4 regions of the Cupriavidus sp. WKF15 genome follow, and region 2 is predicted to be linked to each of the others. Evidence: predicted binding sites of a transcription regulator. Region 2 holds the regulator's gene; each other region holds the start of a gene.
What was found. Region 2 encodes FNR, which switches genes on or off when oxygen is low (the NO sensors DNR and NnrR bind a similar motif). Its sites were predicted from a motif close to TTGATNNNNATCAA; they were not measured.

Region 1 (3,955 bases), 1.5 Mb from region 2:
CGGCGACGAAGGCAAGAACCTGCTCGAACTGACCCAGACCGTGGCGCTGATGAGCATGCTGGAAGGGCGCGAGGAAGACCCCGACGCGGTGCGGCTGTCGACGCTGCACGCGTCCAAGGGCCTCGAATATCCGCATGTGTTCCTGGTTGGCGTGGAAGAGGGCATCCTGCCCCATTGCCGCGAGGACGAGGACATGGGTGACGAGAAGATCGAGGAAGAGCGGCGCCTGATGTACGTGGGTATCACGCGTGCCCAGCGCAGCCTGCATATCAGCTGGTGCAAGAAGCGCAAGCGCGCGCGGGAGACATATTCCTGCGAGCCTTCGCGCTTCATCGGCGAGATGAAGCTGGAAGAGGCGCCCGCGCCGAAGGATGAGACACCGGCAATGAGTCCCAAGGACCGGCTTGGCGCGCTGAAGGCTTTGCTCGGCAATGGTGGCAAGGCGGCGCAGGGGTGAGATTTGCGGGAGGCAATATTGCCGATACCAAGCGATATGAACGGGACATGGCCCACGTGCCGGCGCGGGCCTAATATTTTCCGGCGTTGGCGCGGAGCTGTCCTGTGCGGGCGTCGGGCGTCGGGCGGTGACGCGGGAATAGGGAAGGGTTGGGGGTGTCGTGTGTTTCGCCGGCTACGCCGGCGAAACAGCGGCGCCTGCCAAGCACGACAACCCCACCATCACCCATTCCCCGCACTCCGCTTATCGCCTTGATCTCAGGAGCGCACGCCCGTGTATCGGGCCTGATACAAAGGCGCCACAGGGAACTACCGCGCGCCTGAAGCGGCCAGCTGCACGTAGCGCGAGCCGCGCTGGCCCTGCGTGAAGTCGAGCGTGAAATCGCCCACGTCGATGCGTGCCTGCAGCGCGCGCCGCAGTTCCACCGTGCCGTTGCCGTGCCACCCGCCCAGGGCGCGCACCAGCCACGCCGCGCCGATGTATCCGGCGATGGTCGCAGGCGAGGGCGGTTCATCGAGGTATTGCTTCATGCGGGCCACATGCTCCTTGACCACGCGCAGCGTGGCGGCCTGCGGGCCGGGGGCGACCTGCGTCAGCACCATGCCGCCCGGGTAGCCTGCGCCGAGCACTTCGCGCGCGACCGCAGGGCTGACCGCGGACAACCCGACCAGGAATCCGTACCAGCCTTGCGCGGCCAGCGCGCGGCCCAGGCTCGCATAGGCGAGCGTATCGCCCGCCACGATCACGGCACCCGGCCGTTGCGCCGCGATGGTGCGCGCTGCGGCGTCCGGGCTGCCGCCCAGCGGCACCGCGCGCGTGCCCGTCGTGGATTCCAGCCGGGTCAGCCACGATGCACCATTGCCGGACGCGGTGGCGGCGAACTCCGCCGAGACCGCCAGGGCCACGCGGGTCAGCCCATAGTCGCGCAACTGCTTCACCGCGGCGTCGAGCTCGGCCTGGTAGTCGGCCCGCGTGAACCAGACGTTGTCCGCGCTCAGGGCAAGGCCCGAGAGCGGCGCCACGATCTGCACGCCGCGCCGGTGCAGTTCGGGCGAGGCCGCCAGCGCGGGCAGCAACCGGTCGCCCGGACCGAACAGCAATTCGGCATGCTCGCTATCCACGAGCGACAGTGCCTGCGCGAGCGCCGCGCGCGGATCGGCATCGGCGTCGCGCACGACATGCGCGATCCGCACGGGCCCTCCCGTGGCGTTGGCCGCGTCGAACATGACCTTGGCGCCCGCCAGATAGTCGCGCGCCAGATCGGCCTGCGCGCCGCTGCGGTCGAGCAGGTGCCCGACCACGGCAGTGCGCCGGGCCGGTGACTGGGCCAGGACCGGCGGCGTGGCGGCCAGTCCGCCAAGCGCCAGCATCAGCTGGCGGCGTCGCGGGGAGTCTGGCAGCGCTTCGCCGCGCAGCGATGGGTACGGCAAACAGGGCAGGATTGAAGGCATGGGAACACGGTTGGCTGAGCGATCCGGGCGGTGGCTGCCGGAGATGCGGGGCGCAGCGTATCCGGCATCCGTGACAGAAATGTGACGCAGCCCCCCCGCTCACGAGGGGTGTGCGCAAGCATTGCGGCGGTGGTGCTTGACGCGGGTCAAGTCCCTGCACGCGTCGCGGAACTAGCATGGACCGTCAAACTCCCCCATAAGTCCGCCCCCATGAACACGTCATCCACGCCATCCGCGGCGCTCGACCGCCGCGCCTTGTCCGACTTCCGCGCGCTGGCAGGCCGAATCGACGGCAACGGTCCGCGTTATACGTCCTACCCCACGGCAGACCGCTTCCATGGCGGCTTCGACGAAGCCGCCTATCATGCTGCGCTGGCGGACTGCGGCGCGGCGGCGCCGGCGCCGTTGTCGCTGTACCTGCACATCCCGTTCTGCGAGAACATCTGCTACTACTGCGGCTGCAACAAGGTCATCACGCGTGACCATGGGCGCAGCGCCAAATACGTGAGCTACCTAGGGCGCGAAATGGCCCTTGCTGCGGCACACCTTGGCGGGCGCAGGCAGGTGTTGCAATCGCACTGGGGTGGTGGCACACCGACTTTCCTGAACCCGGCCGAGATGCGCCGCTTGATGGCTTCGCTGCACGAGCACTTCGACCTGCCGGCCGACGGCGAGCACTCGATCGAGATCGATCCGCGCCGCGTCGACCACGAACGCATGGCGTTGCTCGCCGAACTCGGCTTCAACCGTGTCAGCCTCGGCGTGCAGGATTTCGATCCCGAAGTCCAGCAGGCCATCCATCGCGTGCAGCCGTTCGAGGAAACCCGGGCGGTGGTCGATGCTTCGCGCGAACTGGGGTTCCGCTCGGTCAGCCTGGACCTGATCTACGGGCTGCCGCACCAGACCACGGCGCGCTTCAACGCGACGGTGGAGCGGGTACTGACGTTGCGGCCGGACCGGCTCTCGGTCTACAGCTACGCGCACCTGCCGCACGTCTTCAAGCCGCAGCGGCGCATCGATGAAAACGCCTTGCCGAGCGCGGGCGAGAAGCTCGACATTCTGGTCTCCACGATCGAGCGCCTGACCGCCGCCGGCTACGTCTATATCGGCATGGACCACTTCGCGCTGCCCGACGACGACCTCGCCGTGGCCCAGCGCGAGGGCCGGTTGCAGCGCAATTTCCAGGGCTACTCCACGCATGCCGGCTATGACCAGCTCGGCTTCGGCATTTCCGCGATCGGAGCCGTGGCGGGACGATACGTGCAGAACGCGCGCACGCTGGACGACTATTACGCTGCGCTCGACGACGGCCGGCTGCCGGTCATACGTGGCTTCGCGATGGAGCGCGACGATCATCTGCGCCGCGAGATCATCGGCGCGCTGATGTGCAACGGCGTGCTCGACATCGCGCAGATCGAGGCACGCCATGGCATCGATTTCGCGGACGTGTTCGCCGCGGAACTCGGCGATCTCGACCGGCTCGGTGTCGATGGCCTGGTCCGCCGCGAGCCGGGCCGCATCGAGGTGACCATGCTGGGCCGCCTGCTCGTGCGCCGCGTGGCCATGGTGTTCGACCGGTACCTGCGCGAAGATGCCGCGCGGCCGCCTGCCGCGCAGCCAGCCGCCAACGACGGTGCCGAGCCGGTGCGGTTCGTGCCGCGGTACTCGCGCGTGGTCTGAACCGGCGGCGCCATTCCTGGCGCACGGCGACAGGCGAAGAACCAAAAAAAAGCCCGCGAACCAGTCGCGGGCTTTCTTTACAGCGCAGCCGGTATTACTTGGCAGCGCTCGCCATGTAGTCGGCGGCGGCGAGCACGTCGGCGTCCGGGCCGGCATAACCGCCCTTCGGCGGCATCACGCCCTTGCCCTTCAGCGCGAAGTTGTGGACAGCGTCCATGCCTTCCTTCAGGCGTGGTGCCCAGGCGGCCTTGTCGCCGAACTTGGGAGCACCGGCAACGCCAGCAGCATGGCAGGCGGCGCAGACCTGGTCATAGACCTTCTTGCCCACATCGGCGGACGCCGCGGCAGGTGCAGCGGCCGGTGCCGG
Region 2 (3,955 bases):
TGGTACTCCTGACCCAGCTTATCTACTACGGCACGCCCTGGCTGCAATGGAATGGCAGACAGGCCGTGCTGTTCGACCTTGGCGCGCGCAAGTTCTATATCTTCGGACTGGTGCTCTGGCCACAGGATGTCATCTATCTTGCCGTCCTGCTGGTGATTTCCGCGCTGGCGCTGTTCCTGTTCACGGCGATTGCCGGCCGGCTTTTCTGCGGCTACGCGTGTCCACAAACGGTCTACACCGAAATATTCATGTGGATCGAGCGACATGTCGAAGGCGACCGCTTCGCGCGGATCCGCCTGGACGGTGATCCCTGGAGCGCGCGCAAGTTCCGCCTGAAGGCTACCAAGCACTCCCTGTGGATACTGGTCGCGCTGTGGACGGGCTTCACGTTCATTGGCTACTTTGCGCCGATCCGTGAGCTTGGCGGCCAGGTACTGAGCTTCTCGCTGGGTCCGTGGCAGGCGTTCTGGATGCTTTTTTACGCCTTCGCCACGTGGGGGAATGCAGGCTTCATGCGCGAGCAGGTCTGCAAGTACATGTGTCCGTATGCGCGGTTCCAGAGCGTGATGGTCGACCCCGACACCTATGTGGTCACCTACGACGTCGGGCGCGGCGAGCCGCGCGGCAGCCGGTCGCGCAAGGTGGATCATCACCAGGCCGGGCTAGGTGACTGCGTCAACTGCAGCATCTGCGTGCAGGTGTGCCCGACCGGCATCGATATCCGTGACGGGTTGCAATACGAGTGCATCGGTTGCGGTGCCTGCATCGATGCATGCAACCAGGTCATGGACAAGATGGACTACCCGCGCGGGCTGATCCGCTATACGTCCGAGAATGCCATGCGCAAGGCGCTGTCGGCCGCTGCGGCGCGCAAGCGGCTGGTGCGGCCGCGGACCATCATCTACTCGATTATCTGGCTGGTGATGGTTGCAGGTTTCGTGGCTTCGCTTGCGCTGCGCACGCCATTGAAAGTGGACATCATCCGTGACCGCGGGGCGCTTGGGCGTGAGGTGGACGGGCGCTGGATCGAAAACGTCTATCGACTGCAACTCATCAATACCACCGAGGCGCCCATGCGCATCAGCGTGAAGGCCGAGAGCGACGAACTGAAGAACATGACCGTCGAGTACGATCCGGACGCGCAGGCTCTGGCGCCGACATCGAACAGGCTGGTGCCGATCCGGATTCGCGTGCCGATCGACGATGCCGCGCAAGGTACGCACAAGATCAGCGTGACAGTGACCAGCGAAGGTGCGGGGCAAGGTAGTGCGCAAATCAGGCAATCTACCAGTTTCATCGTGCCACGCAATTTGTGATGCTAAGGGCGGCACGGCGCGTCGGCGCTGTGCCGTACCAAACCGCGAGCGCCTCGATGAGGCGTTGACGAAGGGGGCAAGGCGATGCAAGAAAGCAATCCGTGGTGGAAAGAGCCGTGGCCGTGGCTGCTGATGAGTGGTCCGTTGCTGGCCATGGTGGCTTGCGGCGTGACTATCTGGCTGGCTTCCACTCATCCTGACCGGCCAGTGGTCGATGGTGTGGCCCGGCATGGCCTGGTTGTCGAGAAGGTGGCAGGTGCCTCGGGCAGTGCCAAGGCACCGCAAGCGAGGCAGCCATGAGGCTGCGCTGGCTGATGTGGGTACTGTGGCCGGCGTTCCTGATGGCCGGGGTTGCCACGGCAACTGTGTTTTCCGTGGTGGACCCTGGCGACCTGAATTTCTTCGGTCAGCCGATCGAGGCCTCGCGCGAGGCGGTCTATACGATCGGTTTCCTGCTGGCCTGGATATTCTGCGCATTGTCCAGCGGACTGACGCTGTACACCATGCCGACAAAGCTCAGCGAAACGGACGAGCTGGAGTAAGAAGCGGCAGGAATTGACCGCCTTGCCACGCGAGGCGGTCAGATGGCCTCAGCAGGAGCGGCTGTAGACTTGCTTGATGCCCGCCATGTCGACTAGCTTGACGTGACGTTGACGGATCTGGATCAAGCCGGCCTCGGCAAATCGTGAGAACAGACGGCTGACCGTTTCGAGCTTCAGACCCAGGTAGCTGCCGATTTCTTCCCGGCTCATGCGCATGACGAACTCGGTCGACGAATACCCGCGGGCGGACAAGCGCTCGGACAGGTTGATGAGGAACGCGGCAAGCCGCTCCTCGGCGCGCATGGAGCCAAGCGTGACGAGCATGAGCTGGTCATGCGAGATTTCCTTGCCCATCAGGCGCAGGAACTGCTGCTGCAACGATGGCAGGTCGATGGACAGCGACTGGAGATCGGCCAGGCGAACGACGCATACCTCCGTGTCTTCGAGGGCGGTGGCATCCGAGGCGTGCTGCATCTCTCCCAGGCCGTCGAGGCCAACCACTTCGCCTGGCAAGTGGAAACCGGTGATTTGCGAGCGGCCGTCTTCCGTGGTGACATGCGTCTTCAGGGTGCCGAAGCGAATGGCATAGACCGCAGTCAGCGGATCGCCCATGCGGTAAAGAGTTTCGCCCTTGTGGACACGGACACGTTCCTGCACCAGGGTGTCCATCTTCTGCAGGTCCTGCTGGCTCATGCCCACCGGCAGGCACAATTGCCCCATGCCGCAAGTGGAGCAACGGGGCGACATCTCGGTGACGGGGATGGATGTTAGCAATTGGAACCTGCAGTATTGGAGCGGCGAGGGCGCAATACGTGCATTTTAACGCGCGATGTGATGCGGTAGGGAGTTGCAGTTGACTTTTGGTGTGCTACTCAGTGTTTTCATGCTCGCCTTGCTAGGGGGCTTCCACTGCGCTGCCATGTGTGGTGGCGTAGCGCTGGCTGTCGAGCAACGCGCCGCCGGCGTACCCGTTGCCGTTGTGCGGCGCCCACAGGACTGGCTCGTGGAGCTCCTTGTCATGCATGTCGGGCGTATTTCCACTTACATGCTGCTTGGTGCGCTGCTGGGCGCCTTGGGGGCGACGGCCTGGCGTCAGGACTATCTGCCCGTCCAGCGCTGGCTGTTCGGAGTCGGCAGCGCCTTGCTGCTACTGTCTGGCTGGCGCTTGATACGCGGCGAGGCCTTTACCATCGTGTGGCTGGAGCGCCTCGCGGCGCGTGCGGTTAGCGCCAGTGCCGCCGGCATGGCTCGATTGGGCAGAAAGACGACGGAAGCCAAGGCTCGGCGGGGCGGCCTGGCACGCCGCTATGGGATGGGACTGGCTTGGGGTTTGGTGCCCTGCGGCATGGTTTATGGGGCCCTGGCCCTTGCTTTGCTGGCCGGAAATGCGCCCTCGGGGGCGCTGGTGATGGGCGCCTTTGGCCTCGGTACGTTGCCTAATCTGCTGGCGCTGTCGAGCTTTTCGGGGCTTTTGCGCGCCTGGTCGCGACGGAGCTGGGTAAGGGTCGGGGCCGGCTTGGCCGTCATGGCATTCGGTGCATTGGGAATCGGCCGAGCGGTGTTGTTGCCACATTCCCTGGCAGAGCATGGGTTCTGCCTGGTGTTCTGAAACCACTCCATACGCTCTGGCGCCGCGCGGTGGTTGCAGGTGTGGGCTGGAATGCCATACAATCATCTCCATTGCGGTATCGCGCGGCGTGGTTCCGAGCGGCGCCCGGCAGCCCTTCCAAAAAGGGGGCGCGCCCAGGGTTTCGGGCAAAGCGCCGACAATTCGGCACCGAACCTTTCCGCAGTCCATCCGGTTCACAATATCTGTTCAAAAGTCCGGCTGGCTTTGCGGCCGTGGTGCAGTCATTGCTGGCCCTGCTTCCGATATCCGTTTTTCTTGCGGCCGAGGCGGACTTTAGCCGGAGGCCATGTCTGCCCATATGGGCGCGTGCAAGAGGTTCGTGCACTGGTACTTGCCGGTGACCGGGCAATCTCCTGCCGGAACACACCCGGCAAATCGATGCAACAGAAGATGCACGGCCTCGAGGCGAAGAGCTTTCGGGTTTGCTGCGCGACGAGATGGCGGTGGCAATCGCACCGCTGAATCCA
Region 3 (3,955 bases), 1.1 Mb from region 2:
ACGCGTGCGCATGCGCTCGATCCAGTCGCGCAGCCAGGGCTGGTGTGGTGGCTTGAACAGGGCCGTGACCGGGCGCAGCAGCGCGTGCGATTGCGGCAGCACTTCGAAACAGCCGAGATGCGGTGTCAGGATGATGATGCCGTGGCCGCGCGACTGCAGCTTTTCCAGTTCCGGCCACAGGTAGTCATCGAAACCATACAGCCGGGCACCGATTTGCTTGCGGCTCCAGAAGTACGGCATTTCCAGGATCATGCGGCCGCCCGAGCGGGCCGCTTCGGCAATCATTGACTCGGTGGCGTCGGGAAAAGCCAGCAGGAAGTTCTCCCGCAGGCGGCGCCCGTAACGGCCCGGCAGGCGGGCCGCCAGCAGGCCGAGCGCGCCGCCCATGGCCTGGAGCACGCGCAGCGGCAAGCGGGAGAGCAGCCAGAACAGGAAAGTCATCGGTTGTGGCGTTGGTGAAGCGGCCTGAGGTATTCGTATGCAGGGCTCAGGATCCGGGCGGTTTCTGCCGTAACCCTGTATCGGACCGGCGTGCGCCGGTGCACGGTGGCCTTGGGGCCACCGGCTGCATTGTGCCGGCAGGCGCGTATAATAGCGTGTATCGCCGAGTTAACTGACAACTTGCGGGGCGATACCGCTCTAACCGAGCGGCCTCAAAATACCGCTAAAGCGTCGCCGCCATGACCCGACAGGCTGGCACGCAATAGCCAACCTGGAGAACAAGTTCGTGGCAAACGACTTCCTTTTCACTTCGGAATCTGTATCCGAAGGCCATCCCGACAAGGTCGCAGACCAGATTTCCGACGCGGTCCTCGACGCCATCCTGGCGCAGGACAAGTACGCGCGCGTGGCTGCCGAGACGCTCTGCAACACCGGGCTGGTCGTGCTGGCCGGGGAAATCACCACCACGGCCAACGTCGACTATATCCAGGTCGCGCGCGACACCATCAAGCGCATCGGTTACGACAACACCGACTACGGCATCGACTACAAGGGCTGCGCGGTGCTGGTCGCGTATGACAAGCAATCGCCCGACATTGCCCAGGGCGTGGACCGTGCCTCCGACGATTACCTGAACCAGGGTGCCGGCGACCAGGGCCTCATGTTCGGCTACGCCTGCGACGAGACTCCGGAACTGATGCCGTTCCCGATCTATTACTCGCACCGCCTGGTCGAGCGCCAGTCGCAACTGCGCCGCGACGGCCGCCTGCCCTGGCTGCGTCCGGACGCCAAATCGCAGGTCACGGTGCGCTATGTCGACGGCCGTCCGCACAGCGTGGACACCGTGGTCCTGTCGACTCAGCATGCCCCCGACATCACCCAGGCCCAGATCCGCGAAGCCGTGATCGAGGAAATCATCAAGCCGGTGCTGCCGCCGGAGATGCTCAAGGACACCAAGTACCTGGTCAACCCGACCGGCCGCTTCGTGATCGGCGGCCCGCAGGGCGATTGCGGCCTGACCGGCCGGAAGATCATCGTCGATACCTACGGCGGCGCCTCGCCGCACGGCGGTGGCGCATTCTCGGGCAAGGATCCGTCGAAGGTCGACCGCTCGGCCGCCTACGCCGCCCGCTACGTGGCCAAGAACGTGGTCGCCGCCGGCCTGGCGCGCCAGTGCCAGGTGCAGGTGAGCTACGCCATCGGCGTGGCGCGCCCGATCAACGTGACCGTCTACACGGAAGGCACCGGCAAGATTCCTGACGCGAAGATCGCCGAGCTGGTGCAGGAGCACTTCGACCTGCGTCCGAAGGGCATTGTGCAGATGCTGGACTTGCTGCGCCCGATCTACGAGAAGACCGCGGCTTACGGCCACTTCGGCCGCGAAGAGCCGGAATTCTCGTGGGAAGCGACCGACAAGGCCGCCGCCCTGCGCGCAGCCGCCGGCCTGTAAGTCGCTGCCGCTCCGGCACGAAGCCCCGCCGGCCGCTGGCCCGCGGGGTTTTTTGCGGGTGTTACTTCCGCTCCGCGATGCGCGTGCCTTGATATCCATCAAGAACAAATCCCGGGGCCATCCTATCCTGTGCGGCGGCCGTCACCCCAGCAGCGCGTAAAATGCGTGCATTCGGCAAACCGAGAACGCCCATGCCATCCGCTTCCACTTCGTCAGCCCAGCTCGACCTGATCCGCCCGCAGCCATACACCGACTGGTCGCCCACGGTGGATGCCGCGACGCGGGCGGACCTGCGCCGCCAGCTCGAACAAGGCGCGGTGCTCTATTTCCCCGACCTGCATTTCCGCTTCGAGCCGGGCGAGGAGCGTTTCCTCGACAACCGTTATTCGGATGGCAAGTCCAAGAACATCAACCTGCGCGCCACTGACACCGCCGTGCGCGGCGCGCAGGGCACTGCGCAGGATCTTGCCGACCTGTACCGGCTGATCCGCCGCTATGCCGAATTCAGCGAAAAGCTGGTGCTGTCGCTGTTCCCGGAATACGGCCCGTACATGACGCGCGCCGGCACGTCGCTGCGCCCGAGCGAGATTGCCGGCCGCCCGGTGAGCTGGCGCAAGGACGACACCCGCCTGCATGTCGATTCCTTCCCGTCGAACCCGCTGCTGGGCCAGCGCCTGTTGCGCGTGTTCCACAACATCGACCCTGCCGCGCCGCGCGTCTGGCGCGTTGGCGAGCCGTTCGCCGATTTTGCGCAGCGTTTCGTGCCGAAGACCCATGGCATGTGGCCGGGACAGGCGTGGCTGATGAAGCAGCTCCACATCACCAAGCGCAAGCGCTCGGAATACGACCACCGCATGCTGCAGCTGCACGACCTTGCCAAGGCCGACCTGGACTATCAGGCCAACGTGCCGCAGCAGGAATTCCAGTTTCCGCCGGGATCGACGTGGATTGTCTTCAGTGACCAGCTGTTGCACGCGGCCATGCGTGGCCGCTCGATGATGGAGCAGACCATCTACCTGGACCCGAAGGCCATCTCCGACCATACCCATTCGCCGGAAGCAGTGCTGTCACGCATGCTGGGCCGGCCGATGCTGGTCTCCTGACCGTCCGGACGTTCCGCGCAGCCGCATCGGCGGCCGCCGGGCTTCACTTCCCGCCGGGCCAGCGCCTACACTGGTCTTCAGGCTTGCCATCCTCCGGGAGCGGGCAGAGGGCGCACGCCCCGCCGCGGTCTCCGGAGTCGCGGGGAGACAGATGGAAACCACGTATGACTATGTCGTTGTCGGCGCGGGTTCGGCCGGATGTGCGCTGGCCGGGCGCCTGGCCGATAGCGGCAGCGACAGTATCGCGCTGATCGAGGCAGGCCATCACGACCACCATGTGCTGGTGCGCACACCCGCGGGTGCCGCGCTGATGCTGCCGCATGTCGGCGCGCGCAACTACGCCTACGAGACCGTGCCGCAGCCTGGCCTGAATGGCAGGCGCGGCTTCCAGCCGAGGGGGCGCGGGCTCGGCGGCAGCTCGTCGATCAATGCCATGATCTACACGCGCGGCCGGCCGGCGGACTACGACGCGTGGGCCACCGCGGGCTGCGACGGCTGGTCCTGGGATGATGTGCTGCCGTACTTCCGCCGTGCCGAGTGCAATGCTCGCGTGGCCGGCAGCGACGACGATCCGTTGCATGGCGGCACGGGCCCGCTCCATGTGGCGGACCTGCGCACGCCCAACCCATTTGGCCAGCATTTCATCGACGCCGCGCAGCAGGCCGGCTATGCGCGCAACGACGACTTCAACGGCGAGGAGCAGGAAGGTGTCGGCTGGTACCAGGTCACGCAGCACGAAGGCGAGCGCTGGAACGCCGCGCGTGCCTACCTGCATGGCGGCAATGCACGCGACAAGGCCTGTAACGGCGGACGTGCCGGCCTGCACGTGCTGACCGGCATGCAGGTGCTGCGCATTGTGTTCGAAGGCAGGCATGCGGCAGGCGTACTGGCTGTGCGCAACGGCCGCCAGCACCTGCTGCGCGCGCGCCGCGACGTGATCCTGTCGGCCGGCACCTTCGGC
Region 4 (3,955 bases), on a different replicon from region 2:
TCAGGATCACGGCATCCAGGTTGGCGAGGTCCACGGGGAGTGGCTCCCAGTTGCGCAATCGAAGCGACTTGAAGCCCTGGAACAGCCCGCAATCCACCATGACGCGGCTGCGTCCAGTGTCGAGTACATATTTCGAACCTGTGACGGAGTCCGTGGCACCGAGGAATAGGAGCTCCACTACGCCCCCTTTCAATGGGAAAGCAGCAGCGGCACAGGACAAGCGCGCATCAGGCTACGGGTCGTCCCGCCCATGATCAGCTCGCGGACACGCCAGTGACCGTAGCCACCGGCCACCAGCATCCCGGCGTCCAGCGTCTGCAATGCTTCGAGGATCACGGTCCCGACCGGCTCCGCGGTTTGTTCGGTATGGACCCCGGCAATGACGCCATGCCGCCTCAGATAGTGCCTCAGGCCGGCAACTGGCTCGCTGTTCGCGTCCGGGCTTCCCTTCTCATCCCAGACGGCGAGAATCGTCACCTTGCCGGCACACAGCAGCAGCGGCATGGCGTCGGCGACCGCGCGTGCCGCTTCACGGCCGCCATCCCAGGCGATTACCACATGTCCGCCGTGCAGCCGCGCGGGTTGTGGCGGCACGAGAAGCACCGGGCGGCCGGCATTCAGCAGCACCTGCTCCGCGATCCGCTGCATCTCGCTGTCCCCGGGGGGCAGCATGCCTGCCAGAACGATGATGTCGGCAACGCGTCCTTCCTGCGCGAGTACCCAGCCGGGTTCATCCTCCACGACATGGTGCGTGAACGGCGTGCCGTGCGCCGACCGGGCGACTGTTTCACTAAGCAGTTCGCCGGACGCGGCGGTGTGCGCAAGGCGTCTGCGGCGCGCCCGCTCGGCGTGGCTTGCGGCCTCCTCACCAGCGCGGAAAAGCGGGCCCAGACTGACGCCGGTTGCGCTGACGCCAACCAGATGTCCGCCAAAACGCGCCGCGAGTTCGGCGGCCATCCGGATGCGCGCCTGACAGCCCGCATCGCTACCGAGCGCGACCAGCACAGTCCTGTATTCCATGGCCTGTCCTTTTCAGATGACTGGATTGGTGTTCTCCGTCAATGCGACAGAAGCACCGGTACGGTCATCGACGCCAGGATCGTACGCGTCACGCCGCCAAGGACCAGTTCGCGCACCCGTCCATGCCCGTAGGCACCCATGACGATCAGGTCCGAGCCCAGGTCCGCAGCCCGGGACAGCAACATCTCTCCCGTATCGTTGCCGACGTCTGTCTCGATGTCATGGAGTTGCGCCTGCACGCGATGCCGGCTCAGCCACTCGACCGCATATCGCGCGGGAGAAAGCCAAAGGTCGGATGAGACGTCCGGCTTGCCCCACGAGACCACGTCCACCGACTCCGCGCGCCGCAGGAAGGGCAAGGCGTCGTGAATGGCCCGGGCAGCTTCCCGGCTGCCGTTCCAGGCAACCAGGATGGTCTTGCCAACCTTGGGAAACGCGCCCGCATAGGGCACGACCAGGGCCGGCCGTCCGCACTGCAACACCACGGACTCGACGAAATGAGGGTCGTCGAACGCCTCGTTGTCCGCCGGATCACGCTGGCCCAGAACGATCAGGTCCGCCGCGTGGGCATCTCCCTGTACGGTAGCCGCCGTTGCCCACTCGGTCGTACGCCACTCGGTCGGGATGACAAGCCCGTCCGTTGCGCCCAGGAATGCCTGGCGAGCCATTTCACCGGCATGACGTTGCCACTCCTTGTAGGAAGCCAGGTAACGGTCACCGTCCATCAGGTAACGGGTTGACCTTGGCTCCGGCTCTCCCAAGGCCAGCAAGCCAATCAGCGTTGCCTGATACTCCACCGCCAGTTGGACGGCGAGGTGCAGACGCTGGTGCATGTGGCGGCTGGCGTCGAGGTGAACCATGATCGTCGCGTAGTCCATGGAGAAGCTCCTTGTAGCGGCATGGCAGAGCCGCCCTTGCAATCTAGACGCCAGCGCCAGCCTGGACTTGTCACACATCAAGCTTCATGGCGAAGGCCCACCGGTTGCCAGACGCAAGCGCCCGTTTGACACACATCAAGCCGGTCTTCCCCGCGCAGCCTAGCCTTGATTCATGCCGACCGGTGCCTCCGCTGTCAGCCTGGCTCCCTGTCTCGAGAGGTCTCAGCATGTATCAGCGAATCCTCGTGGCTGTCGATGGCAGCCAGTCAGCCTCGCTCGCGGTCGACCAGGCCATCATTCTTGCCAAGGCGACCGGCGCGGAAGTCAAGGCGCTGTTCGTGGTGGATGACAACGATCTCTTCCTCGACTTGAAATACAGCGATCCGACAGACCTACTGGAGAAGGTCATGACCTACGGCCAGGCGACCCTGACCAGGACAGTGGACCGCTTCCGGGCCGCCGGGATACCTGGCGTGACACACCTGATCGAGCGCACGAACACTCTCGGACTGGTCGCCGACACCATTGCCGCGGAAGCCGACAAGTGGAAGGCCGACCTGATCGTGCTCGGGACGCATGGGCGGCGTGGCTTTCGGCGCACGGTGATGGGAAGCGTGTCCGAAGGCGTTATCCGCAGGACATGCTTGCCAGTCCTTCTGACCCGAAGCGAAGTGGAACGCTGACGGGTCAATGACCTGAACGAAGGGTGCTGTCATGAGTCAGATCGTCTTTCTCAACACCGAGCCGGCTTATTGCCCCGGAGGTCCAAGCCTGCAATGCGCGGCGCAGATAGATGGGTGTCATGCGTCATATGAGATAACAGCGGAGGCGCTGGAAGACCACTTCGGCGCCCGCTCCTATCTCCGTGAAGACCTCATCCCCGCCTTCCTGAACCATCGCAAGACGATCGAGGGAGTTGCTCGCGGCGTGTTCGAGATGACCGGCGCCTGTCACATCGTCCTGCATAGCGGGCACTTCCGGTTTGCCGCGTAGACGACGTCATGCCGCAGGCGCACAAGGGGCGAAGCGCGTGGGAGGGAACGAAAGATGAAAGTCGACGAGATCTGTTCACGCGGCGTGACTCACATTGCCATGACCGGCGGCCTTCATGAGGCTGCAAGGCTCATGCGCGACCACTGTGCCAGCGCACTGCTCGTCACGGATGGCATGCCGGGCCGGCTGTACGTCAGGGGACTGGTGACGGATCGGGACATCGTTGTCCATGGCCTCGCCGACGCTGACGGCTTCAGCGACAAGACCGTGGCCTCGGTCATGACGCAAGGTGTTCTTTCGATCGAACGGGACGCCCATGTAGGCGAAGCGCTGCGCACCATGCTCGCCCACGGCGTCCGGAATCTCGCGGTGGTAGGCGAAGACCGCGCGCTATTGGGGGTACTGTCCATCGATGAAGTCATCTGCGCGCTGGTTTCGGATATGGCCCTGGTGGCAGGCATCTTCCAGCGCGCGCGGACTGGCGACGCGCGCCATACCGAGCAGCCGCGCCTCTACCTTTTCTAGGATGCTGTTTTCAGTGCGAGAACAGCACCGGGACCGTCATCGATGCCAGCAAGGTCCGCGTCACCCCGCCCAGCACCAGTTCCCGCATGCGTCCGTGCCCGTACGCCCCCATTACGATCAGGTCCGCATCGAAATCCGCTGCCCTGGACAGCAGAAGTTCACCGATTGTCAGGTCGGATCCGCCCGGGCCATGCTCGACTCCCACGGTCACGCCTTGTTGCTCGAGAACACGTGCCGCGTGTCCCACCGGTGTGGCATCGGGACGCATTTCCTTGGCCGCAGTCGGCGCGCTCAGAATGCGCGCCTGTGCCCCCGCGATAAGTGGCAAGGCGTCATGCAGGGCTCGCGCGGCTTCGCGGCTGCCGTTCCAGGCGATCATCACGCGGGCGCCTGTCGCGGAGAAACTTCCGGCGCAGGGAACTACCAGGACAGGCCGGCCGCTCTCCAGCAGCAAGGCTTCGAGAATCTGTCGCGCGACGGGCCCCTCGGTGCCGTTCTCATCGTACTGGCCAGCCACGATCAGGCCGGCCTCGCGCGAT

Region 1: a site for FNR is predicted at 2,045-2,058, ahead of hemN (oxygen-independent coproporphyrinogen III oxidase). Genes of this name have one in related genera too.
Region 3: a site for FNR is predicted at 1,980-1,993, ahead of CupriaWKF_RS01090 (Kdo hydroxylase family protein). Genes of this name have one in related genera too.
Region 4: a site for FNR is predicted at 2,024-2,037, ahead of CupriaWKF_RS29705 (universal stress protein). Genes of this name have one in related genera too.

Annotation. Positions count from the first base shown of each region.
Region 1 is NZ_CP119572.1:3,576,943-3,580,897, reverse strand. It holds gene CupriaWKF_RS16720 (UvrD-helicase domain-containing protein) at 1-457, shown strand, start outside; gene CupriaWKF_RS16715 (ABC transporter substrate-binding protein) at 766-1,908, opposite strand; gene hemN (oxygen-independent coproporphyrinogen III oxidase) at 2,119-3,588, shown strand; gene CupriaWKF_RS16705 (c-type cytochrome) at 3,683-3,955, opposite strand, start outside.
Region 2 is NZ_CP119572.1:1,343,192-1,347,146, forward strand. It holds gene ccoG (cytochrome c oxidase accessory protein CcoG) at 1-1,316, shown strand, start outside; gene CupriaWKF_RS06390 (FixH family protein) at 1,401-1,616, shown strand; gene CupriaWKF_RS06395 (hypothetical protein) at 1,613-1,858, shown strand; gene fnr (fumarate/nitrate reduction transcriptional regulator Fnr) at 1,907-2,632, opposite strand; gene CupriaWKF_RS06405 (sulfite exporter TauE/SafE family protein) at 2,712-3,467, shown strand.
Region 3 is NZ_CP119572.1:233,200-237,154, forward strand. It holds gene CupriaWKF_RS01080 (lysophospholipid acyltransferase family protein) at 1-441, opposite strand, end outside; gene metK (methionine adenosyltransferase) at 728-1,891, shown strand; gene CupriaWKF_RS01090 (Kdo hydroxylase family protein) at 2,083-2,994, shown strand; gene CupriaWKF_RS01095 (GMC family oxidoreductase N-terminal domain-containing protein) at 3,146-3,955, shown strand, end outside.
Region 4 is NZ_CP119573.1:2,689,772-2,693,726, forward strand. It holds gene CupriaWKF_RS29690 (MBL fold metallo-hydrolase) at 1-178, opposite strand, end outside; gene CupriaWKF_RS29695 (universal stress protein) at 190-1,020, opposite strand; gene CupriaWKF_RS29700 (universal stress protein) at 1,059-1,898, opposite strand; gene CupriaWKF_RS29705 (universal stress protein) at 2,126-2,581, shown strand; gene CupriaWKF_RS29710 (DUF1488 domain-containing protein) at 2,613-2,891, shown strand; gene CupriaWKF_RS29715 (CBS domain-containing protein) at 2,946-3,416, shown strand; gene CupriaWKF_RS29720 (universal stress protein) at 3,427-3,955, opposite strand, start outside.